3 regions of the Amycolatopsis sp. NPDC050768 genome follow, and region 2 is predicted to be linked to each of the others. Evidence: riboswitches for the same ligand, from Rfam matches in the RefSeq annotation. Region 2 holds a riboswitch; each other region holds the start of a gene.
The links. A riboswitch is a leader RNA that binds a small molecule or an ion and turns the genes downstream of it on or off. The one in region 2 is predicted to bind S-adenosylmethionine.
Positions count from the first base shown of each region.

Region 1 (3,249 bases), on a different contig from region 2:
GTGGACCTGCACGCCGATGTGCTGAAAGTTCCCCACCACGGCTCGCGCTACTCGTTGCCTCAGTTCCTCGAGGCGGTGGGCGCGCGGGCGGCGATGATCAGCGTGGGCGCGGGCAACAGCTACGGGCACCCGGCGAAGTCCACAGTGGACGTGCTGGGCACGTTGGGTGTGCTCGTGACGCGGACCGATGTGGACGGCGACACGGCCGTGCTGCCCGGTGACGGCGGGCCGGCGGTGGCGCGCCGGGGTGAGCCGCGCGGGCCGCCCCGGTAGGGGAGCGGCCCGCGGGCCCGGCGGTCAGAGGCCGAGGGCCTTGCTCACGGCTTCGGCCGACGGCGGCACGGTGGCCTTGGGGCCGATGCGGCCTTCGAGGGCGTCGAGCGTCTTGAGGCCGTCGCCGGTGATGAGCAGCACGGTCTCGGCGTCGGGGTCGATCTTGCCGGCCTCGATGAGCTTCTTGGCGGTCGCGACGGTGACGCCGCCCGCGGTCTCGGTGAAGATGCCCTCGGTGCGCGCGAGCAGCTGGATGCCCGCGACGACCTCCTCGTCGCTCACGTCCTCGATCGCGCCGCCGGTGCGGTTGACGACGTCGAGCACGTAGGGGCCGTCGGCGGGGTTGCCGATCGCGAGCGAGCGGGCGATGGTGTCGGGCTTCACGGGCTGGACCACGTCGTGGCCGGCGCGGAACGCGGCCGAGACGGGGGAGCAGCCGGTGGCCTGCGCGCCGAACACCTTGTAGGGGCTGGCTTCCACGAGGCCGAGCTGGCCGAGCTCGCGGAAACCCTTGTCCACCTTGGTCAGCTGCGAGCCCGACGCGATCGGCACCACGATCTGCTCCGGCAGGCGCCAGCCGAGCTGCTCGGCGACCTCGTAGCCGAGCGTCTTGGAGCCTTCGGAGTAGTAGGGGCGCACGTTGACGTTGACGAACGCCCACGTCGGGTGTTCGCCGGCGAGCTCGGTGGCGAGGCGGTTGACGTCGTCGTAGTTGCCGTCGACGGCGATCAGATCACCGTCGTAGACGGCGGTGGTGAGGATCTTGGCGCGTTCGAGCGACTTCGGGATCAGGACGACCGACCGCCAGCCGGCGCGGGCCGCCGCGGCGGCCGTCGCGTTGGCCAGGTTGCCGGTCGAGGGACACGCGAGGACCTCGAAGCCGAACTCGCGGGCCGCGGCCAGCGCGACGGCGACCACGCGGTCCTTGAAAGAGTGCGTGGGGTTGCCGGTGTCGTCCTTGACCCACAGGGACTTCAGGCCCAGGGCCTTGGCGAGGCGGTCGGCCTTCACCAGGCGGGTGGCGCCGGGTTCGGTGTTCGGGATCTCCTCGACAGTCGAGGGGACGGGAAGGAGCTTCTTGTAGCGCCAGATGTTCTTGGGGCCGGCCTCGATGTCTTCGCGGCGCACGCGGCCGAAGTCGTAGGCGACCTCGAGCGGCGAGAAGTCCTCCGCGGAGACGAACTCCGGGGCGAGCGGCTGCCGGTGGCCCTCTTCCTTCGACACCAGTTCGACGGCCGGACCGAGGTCCAGGGTCTTCTTGGTGGAGGTCGTGCCGAGGGTAACGGTCATCGCGAGGTTCCTTTCCTCATCTGCCCCGCAAAAGCGGGCCGGAATTGGCACCGTGGTCGTCAGCTATCCCGCAAATTCGGGAAGACAGGCTGTACGCCGGTTGCCGGGGCTTCTTCGGGCCGTTCCCTCTGCCCCTCTGGATGAGCGGTCTTCAGTTGTCGGCGCGCCTCGCTGGGCGCTGCCTCGGGTACACCGTACGACATGGCGATCACCTCGTGCCACGGTGGCGGCGCACATCACCGCAGCGGGCGCGGGGCCGGGCGGGTGAGAGGATGGCGGGGTGACCACCGCACCCGCGCCACTCCACCTCGTCCTCGGTGAGGAAGAACTGCTCATCGAGCGGGCTGTCCGCTCGTCGCTGGACGCCGCGCGGGCCGTGGACTCGACGGCCGAGATGACGCGCAACCGGGTGTCCGAACTCACACCGCCCGTGCTCGCCGAGCTGGTGAGTCCCTCGCTGTTCAGCGAGGGACGGGTCATCGTGCTCGACTCGGCGCAGGACATCTCGCAGGAGCTGGCGGACGCGGTGATGGCGTACCTCAAGGCGCCCGCCGACGGGATCGTGCTCGTGGTCGTGCACAACGGCGGCGGCCGCAGCAAGGCGGCCAAGGCGCTGCCCGCGGCGCTGAAAAAGGCGGGCGCGGAGATCACCGAGTGCCCGAAGCTCACGAAGGCCGCCGATCGGGAGTCGTTCGTGCGCAACGAGGTGCGCCGCGTCGGCGGCAAGATCGACGCGGCGGGGGTGATGGCGCTGATGGATACCGTCGGCTCCGACCTGCGCGAGCTGTCCTCCGCGGCGACGCAGCTCGTCGCCGACACCGGTGGCGCCATCGACGAGCAGGCCGTGCGCCGCTACCACACCGGCCGCGCCGACGTGACCGGCTTCGCCGTGGCGGAGAAGGCCGTGGGCGGCGACCGCGCGGCGGCCCTGGAGTCGCTGCGCTGGGCCATGCAGCTGGGCGTGCCGCACGTCCTGGTCGCCGACGCCCTCGCGGACGCGGTGCGCACAATCGCCCGCGTGTCCGCCGCCGGCCGCGGCAACCCGAACCAGATGGCCGGAGAGCTGGGCATGCCGCCGTGGAAGATCCGCAAGGCGCAGGGCCAGTCGCGCGGCTGGGGCCAGGACGGCCTCGCCACGGCGATGCGCGTGGTCGCCCGCCTGAACGCCGAGGTCAAGGGCGTGGCGGCGGACGCGGACTACGCCCTGGAACGCGCGGTCGTCGAGGTTGTCGCCGCCAAGGGTGAACGCTGACGCTGCTCGGCGGGCAGGGTTCGAGCCACCGGCATCGGGCCTGAGGCACCGCCGAACCGCCGCGAGATGGCCGGGCGGGACCGTTGGTCGCGTGCGCAGATTTTGCAACAGCCACCGCCGGCCGATCGACCGTCGCCGCGGTATCTCAGCGCACAGGCACGCTGCGCGCAGGGGGCGGGAGAGCGCACGAAAAAGCCCGGCGACAGTCGGTCACCGGGCCCTTTCAGGTCTGGCAGGGTGCTGCGATCAGCTCAGAGCTGGTTCGCGCGCTTCGCGAGAGCCGACTTCTTGTTGGCGGCCTGGTTGGCGTGGATGACGCCCTTGGTGACGGCCTTGTCGAGCTTGCGGGCGGCGTCGCGCTGGAGTTCGAGGGCCTTGGTCTTGTCGCCGGAGTCGGCGGCCTCACGGAACTTGCGGATCGCGGTCTTCACCGA
Region 1 is NZ_JBFAHL010000002.1:356,445-359,693, reverse strand. Features, by position in the region: gene AB0H62_RS08945 (ComEC/Rec2 family competence protein) at 1-273, shown strand, start outside; gene thrC (threonine synthase) at 298-1,563, opposite strand; SAM riboswitch class I at 1,577-1,710, opposite strand; gene holA (DNA polymerase III subunit delta) at 1,844-2,815, shown strand; gene rpsT (30S ribosomal protein S20) at 3,067-3,249, opposite strand, start outside.
Region 1: another riboswitch for S-adenosylmethionine. It lies ahead of thrC (threonine synthase); the one in region 2 lies ahead of AB0H62_RS26025 (ATP-binding cassette domain-containing protein).

Region 2 (3,249 bases):
AGCAGCAGCGCGAGCTGACGGGGGTCGCCCGACGCGAGGGCCTCGACGACCGGGGTGTGCGAGCCGATGCGCGGCGGGTTGCCTTCGGCGCGCAGGCGGTCGAGCTCGCCGAACACCTTCGGCGTCGACAGGCCTTCGGTGTCGAACGCGAGCACCCAGTGGAACGTGTGGCGCGACAGCACGGGCACGAGCTGCTCACCGCGGCCGGTGCCGAGCGCGGTGCCGCCGTAGAGTGCGAAAGGCACGTCGCTGCCGAGCTTGCCCGCGATGGCGGCCAGCTCGTCGCGCGTCACGTCGAGCTTCCACAGCGAGGCCAGGCCGACGAGCGTCGCCGCCGCGTCGGCGCTCCCGCCCGCCATACCGCCGGCGACGGGGATGCCCTTGCGCAGCACGATCCGCACCTTCAGGTCGTCTCCCTCGGCGCGGCCGGCGTAGGTGGAGAGCTCCTGGGCCGCGCGCCAGGCGAGGTTGGTGGCGTCGGTGGGCACCGACCCCTCCCCCTCGCCGAAGACCTCGAGCCCCGGGTCGTCGGTGGCCGCGACGGTCACCTCGTCCGTGAGCGACAACGCCTGGAAGACGGTGACCAAGTCGTGGTAGCCGTCCTCGCGCAGGTCACCGATGGCCAGGTGCAGGTTGACCTTGGCCGGGACCCGGACGGTGACTGGTGGTGGAACTACGGCGAGCACCCGTCAAGCCTACGTGGCCGGGCGCCTGGGCTCCCCACCAGGAGAAAACAGGCATCCTCAGGACGGCTGTCCCAACCTCTCGGACACGTCGACGCCAACCTTGGACCCCGGGACCCGCGCACCGCGCGAGGAAGGGCCCGTTGAAGGAATCGGAGTCCTTCAACGAGCCCTTCACGGCACCGACGGGGTCGGCTGGGGTCAGGCGGCGACGCTCTGCGCGGCCCGCACGGCCGGCGTCACGTGAGCGCCGCGGTCGGCAATCCACGCCAGCGCCGCGTCGGCTCGCTCGCCGCGGACACCGATGCGGAAACGAGCGATCGGGGTGTCACCGATGCGCGTGAGTCCGCCGCCGATGGTGGCGACCTCCACGTCGAAGCGACCGGCCGCCTCGGGCAGCAGGGCGCCGACGGACGCGAAGCCGATCAGCACGACGTCGGCGGACCGGTCGTACTTCGCGGCCTGCGCGCGGGCGGTCTCGATCACCGGCAGCACCGCCTGCGCGGTCCAGCTGCCCGGCGAGGCGATGAGGTCGAGCACGTGACCGCGTTCGACGACCGCGCCGTCTTCGAGCACCGCGACGTCGTCGCAGACGCGGCGGACGACGCCGGCGTCCGGAGTGGTCAGCAGCACGGTGGTGCCCAGCTCGGCGCGCGCCCGGTCGAGCACGGCCAGCACGGCGCCGGCCTCCTCGGGGGCGATGCCGGCGGTGGGGTCGTCGGCGAGCAGCACGGCCGGGCCGGCGGCGAGTGCCCTGGCCACGGCGACGCGGCGCAGCTGGCCGGGCGTGAGGTCGGCCGGCTTCTGCGCGGCACGGGCGGTGAGGCCCACGAGGTCGAGCAGGTTGCCGACGCGGGTCTTGCGCTGCGGCCCGTCGATGCCGAGCTGCTCCAGCGGGGTGGCGATGTTGCCGGCGACGGTGCGCTCGGCGAGCAGCTCCGGCTTGGTGCCGACGACACCCAGCTGGCGGCGGACCTCACGCAGCCGGCGGCCGTCGAGCGCACCGGTGTTGAGGCCGTCGAGCCGCACGACACCGCGGTCCGGGCGCTCCTGCAGCGCGATGCAGCGGGCGAGCGTGGACTTGCCGGAGCCGGCGGGGCCCACCACGCCGAAGAGGGAACCGGCCTGCACGTCGACGCTCACATCACGCAGCGCGGCGACCGGATTTCCGTTGAGGGGAAAGGACTTGGACACGTTTTCGACAGTGATCACGAAGAGAGCTCCAGGCATGAGGCGCAGCACCGTTTCCGGGCGCGCCGGGCGTCACCGAATTACCGTCCTTTTCGGACGGTGCGCAGAATTGCGGAAGAAAGGATCAGGCGATGACTGTGGAGCGTCGACACGCACATACCGTGCGGCGACCTTCATCGACGACGCGCCGCCGGGTCAACAGGAGCGGGCGGGCTACCCTCTGCATCGGAAACAGCCTCCATCGGTCCTGGCTGTAGCACCTGCCCCATGGGGGGTGGTTGCTGCGACTTCGGCGAGCCAGGTCTCTCAGTCGCTCGGGATGGACGTTTCTGAGTAAAGCCGATCCCATTGGGTGAACGCAAGCGCGTTGGTGCAGATCACACGAGTGGTGGTGCCCGGATACCGGGACACCCGCAGCCACATCGTGGACCCCGAAAGCTCCGGCACCGAATTTCTTCCGCGCGGCGAATCCGACGCCTATTCCACTGTGGACGCTGCCGATCCCTGGTGGAGCTGCGATTCCGGCACGGGAATCGCGGGGCAGCTCGCACGTGGGTAAATGACGGTTCGGCGAGGTAGTTCGCCACGGCGAGACACTTCGTCTTCCCGGCCGGACGTCCACTCCCGTCCACGAGTCGAATCCGGACGTCCGTCACGCCCGTTTGTGATACGTGCGTATCGGATACAGTCGTACCACTACAGCGGAGGAGGACCGTGGCGCACCGGGTCGACCACGAGCAGCGCCGGCGCGAGATCGCCGGGGCGGTGTGGCGCATCGCGGCCGAACGCGGGCTCGACTCCGTGAGCATGCGCGAGGTGGCCGCCGAGGCAGGCGTGTCACTGCGGCTGGTGCAGTACTACTTCGAAACGAAGCACAACCTGCTCGTGTTGTCCCTGCGTTACCTCCATGAACGCGGCGAGCAGCGCACGCAGGCCCGCATCGCGGCACAGCTCGACCAGAGCGTGCGCGGCGTGGTCCGGACTCTGCTCACGGAGCTGCTCCCGCTGGACGCCGAGCGCGAACTGTCGCTACGCGTCCACCGCGCCTACTTCAGCCGCACCCACAGCGACCCGGCGCTGGCGAAGGTGTTCCTGCACGCCGAGACGCCGATCGAAGACCTGCTCACCAGCCTGTTGCGCCGCGTGGCGCTCCCGCCTGGCGTCCAGCCGCGGCACGAGGCCAACCTGCTGGTCGCGGGCTTCACCGGCCTGGGCCTCGACGTCCTGCACGGCCGCTTCACCCCGCCCGAAGTCCTCGCGACGCTGGACTACCACCTGCGCCGGATCTTTCAGGCTTGAGCCGCGAGCCGGACGAAGTCGTGCACGTCGAGCTGCTCGCCGCGCGTCTTCGGGTCGATTCCGGCCGCCACGAGGA
Region 2 is NZ_JBFAHL010000009.1:78,569-81,817, forward strand. Features, by position in the region: gene AB0H62_RS26020 (4-(cytidine 5'-diphospho)-2-C-methyl-D-erythritol kinase) at 1-686, opposite strand, end outside; gene AB0H62_RS26025 (ATP-binding cassette domain-containing protein) at 885-1,895, opposite strand; SAM riboswitch class I at 2,110-2,200, opposite strand; gene AB0H62_RS26030 (TetR/AcrR family transcriptional regulator) at 2,589-3,173, shown strand; gene rsmA (16S rRNA (adenine(1518)-N(6)/adenine(1519)-N(6))-dimethyltransferase RsmA) at 3,164-3,249, opposite strand, start outside.

Region 3 (3,249 bases), on a different contig from region 2:
CGGCCGTCGACCTTCGTGTACTCCCAGCGGGCGCCGCGGGCGACGATCTGGCGCAGCGCGAGCACGAGGCGGTCCACGTGCTCCTCGGTGCTGCCCAGGCCGAGGCTCACGCGCACGGCCTGCTGCCCGTCGCGGCCGCATTCGCCGATGAGGCGCTTGGTGGCGACGTGGGCGCAGAACGCGCCGTCGCGCACGCCGATGCCGTACTCGGCCGAGAGGACCGCGGCGAGCCAGCCGGGTTCGAAGCCGTCGACGATGAAGCTCACCGTGCCCACGCGGTCCACCGGCGCGTCGAACAGGCGCAGCTCGGCGCAGCCGGGCACGCCGGCCAGGCCCTTGCGCAGCCGCTCCAGCAGCGTGGCCTCGTGCTCGCCCACGGCGGCCCAGTGCGCGGACAGCTGCTCGCACGCGACGCCGAGCGCGTAGACACCGACAGTGTTCGGCGAGCCGGCCTCGTGCCGCTCGGCACCGGTGTTCCACACCACGGCGTCCTCGGTCACGAGCTTGGTCGCTCCCCCGCCGGCGAGGTATGGCTCGGCGGCGCGCAGCCAGTCGGACCGGCCGATGAGAGCGCCGGCGCCGAAGGGCGCGTAGAGCTTGTGCCCCGAAAGCGCGACGTAGTCGACGTCCAGCTCCCGCAGGGAAATCCGGCGGTGCGGCGCGAGCTGCGCGGCGTCCAGCGCCACGCGGGCGCCGTGCTTCCGTGCCACGGCGGCGATCTCGGCCACCGGCAGCAGCTCACCGGTCACGTTGGACGCTCCGGTCACCACCACGAGCCGCGGCCCCTCCGGGCAGGCGTCGAGCGCTTCGTCCACAACGGACACCGCGGCCAACCGCGTGCGCGGCAGCTGCACGCGGCGCACATTCGGGCCCCGCCAAGGCAGCAGGGCCGCGTGGTGCTCGGTGTCGAACACGACCACGGACGTGCGCCGCGGCAGCGAACGCGCCAGCAGGTTGAAGGAATCCGTGGTGTTGCGGGTGAACACGACGGTGTCGGTGGCGCGCGCGTCGACGAACCGGCGCAGGATGTCGCGCGTGCGCTCGTAAAGGCGCGTGGACACCTGCGAAGCGAAGCCCGCGCCGCGGTGCACGCTCGCGTACCAGGGCAGGAACTCGTCGACGGCGGAGCGGACCGCGTCGAGACACGGCGCACTCGCGGCGTGGTCGAGGTTGGCGTAACCGATCTCGCCGCCGGTCACCAGGGGCACCCGCAGTGCCGCCCCCGCGACGCCGGGGATCCCCTGTGCGGCAACGGTTTCGGTGTTTTCAGCGGTACGGTCCAGAGCGAGAGTCATGGCGGTGCCTCCTCGGCAGTCCGGGGGACCCCCGGCGAGGGGCCCGCGCTTGCCCGTCGCACAACACGACCGGCCCGGTCTTCACCCGGGGCACCCCACCGCGGTAGGAGGGTTGCCGGCCAGCAAGCCGGGGCTGAACGCTGGCACTCATGACCTGTTGATGAAGGTAACCGATTCCGGGCGTGCGGAGAAAGCCCCGTCCCGTGATCTGAGATGGCGCTCACACGCCGGCGAACCCGCGAACGTCACCGAAAACGCGTCAACGGCCCAGCTCACCGCGCCAGCGCGCGAGCCGCCCGGCCCGGTCGACGGCGCGGATCCGGCGCTCGGTCGCGTCGCGGACCCCGGCCGTGGTGACCACCAGCAGCTGGTCGTCCTCCTGCAGGCGGCTGGTCTTCTGCGGCGTGAACCCGGAGCCGCGGCGGACCACGAGGCTCACGGTGGCGCCGGCGGGCAGGCCGAGCTCGGAGATGTACACGCCGTGCAGCTTCGAGCCCTTCTGGATGCGCACCTGCAGCAGCTCGGCGCCGAGCTCGTCCAGCGGCGCGGCGTCGACCTCGATCTCGTGCGCCTCGGAGGGTTTTGCGAGGCCCAGCAGCCGCGCGACCGGGCCGAGTGTGGCCCCCTGCAGCAGCGTCAGCACGACGACCAGCACGAACACGGCGTCGACGAGTCGCTCCGCGCCCGGCACACCCTGGGACAGCGGGATCAGCGCCAGCACGATCGGCACGGCCCCGCGCAACCCGGCCCACGACAGGAACGTCTGCTCCCGCCACGGCAGCCGGAACGGCAGCAACGACAAGACCACCGACAACGGGCGCGCGAGCAGCAGCACCACCGCGCCCGCGACGAGACCCGGGATGAGCGCCTCGAGGATCCGGCCGGGCGAGGCGTAGAGACCGAGCAGCACGAACAGCCCGATCTGCGCGAGCCAGCCGAGCCCCTCGGCGAACGAGAGCGTGTCGGAGCGGTGCGGCAGCCGCGAGTTGCCCAGCACGAGACCGGCGACGTAGGTGGCCATCAGGCCCGACGCGTGCGCCAGCTGCCCGCTGGAGTACGCGAGGATGCATACGGCCACCGTCGCGAGCGGGTAGAGGCCCGTGGCCGGCAACGCGGCCCGGCGCAGCGCCATCGCACCCAGCCACCCGAACAGCAAACCCAGCACGAGCCCGGCGGCGAGTTCGTAAACGACCAACAGCGGCAGGGTCCAGTCCAACGCGGCCGCCGAGGAGAGCGCCACGACCGCGATGTACGCGGGTGCGTCGTTGAGCCCGGATTCCAGCTCCAGCGTACCCACGAGCTTCGGCCCCACGGAGAACGTGCGCAGCACCGAAAACACCGCCGCCGCGTCGGTCGACGCGAGTACGGCGCCCCACAGCAGCCCGAATCGCCAGTCGAGGCCGAGCAGCCAGTGCAGGGCCGTGCCGGTGACCACGATGCTCACGATCACGGCCACTGTGGACAGCAGGATTCCCGGGCCCAGCGAGGATTTCACCGCGCTCCAGCGCGTGGTGAGGCCACCTTCGGTGAGGATCATGACGAGCGCGGCCAGCCCCAGCGACTGCGTCAGGCTCGAGTTGTCGAAGTGGATCCCGATGCCCGATTCGCCCAGCGCCACACCGATGCCGAGGTACAGCAGCAGCGACGGGAGACCGAGGCGGATCGACACGCGCACGGCGAGCACCGACGCGAGCAGGACGACACCGCCGACGCCGAGCACGACGGGAAGCTGGTCCATGTCCGCCCCCTCCCGGTCGCCGTGGGCTTCCAGAATAGAGAGACGGAGCCGTTCACTCGTTCGTGCACCACTGGACAACTCGGGCAAACTGCTGTGTTAGGACACTCAGCCCCCACTGAGTGTCGCCAGATCGACACCGAGCGCCGCGAACGGCTTCTCCCCGACCGGCCTCAACCGCACCGCGCGTTGCCGGTCGCGGGTCACCCACCCCGCGTC
Region 3 is NZ_JBFAHL010000004.1:309,571-312,819, forward strand. Features, by position in the region: gene AB0H62_RS14610 (aminotransferase class V-fold PLP-dependent enzyme) at 1-1,295, opposite strand, end outside; SAM riboswitch class IV at 1,336-1,450, opposite strand; gene AB0H62_RS14615 (potassium/proton antiporter) at 1,555-3,033, opposite strand; gene AB0H62_RS14620 (helix-turn-helix domain-containing protein) at 3,139-3,249, opposite strand, start outside.
Region 3: another riboswitch for S-adenosylmethionine. It lies ahead of AB0H62_RS14610 (aminotransferase class V-fold PLP-dependent enzyme); the one in region 2 lies ahead of AB0H62_RS26025 (ATP-binding cassette domain-containing protein).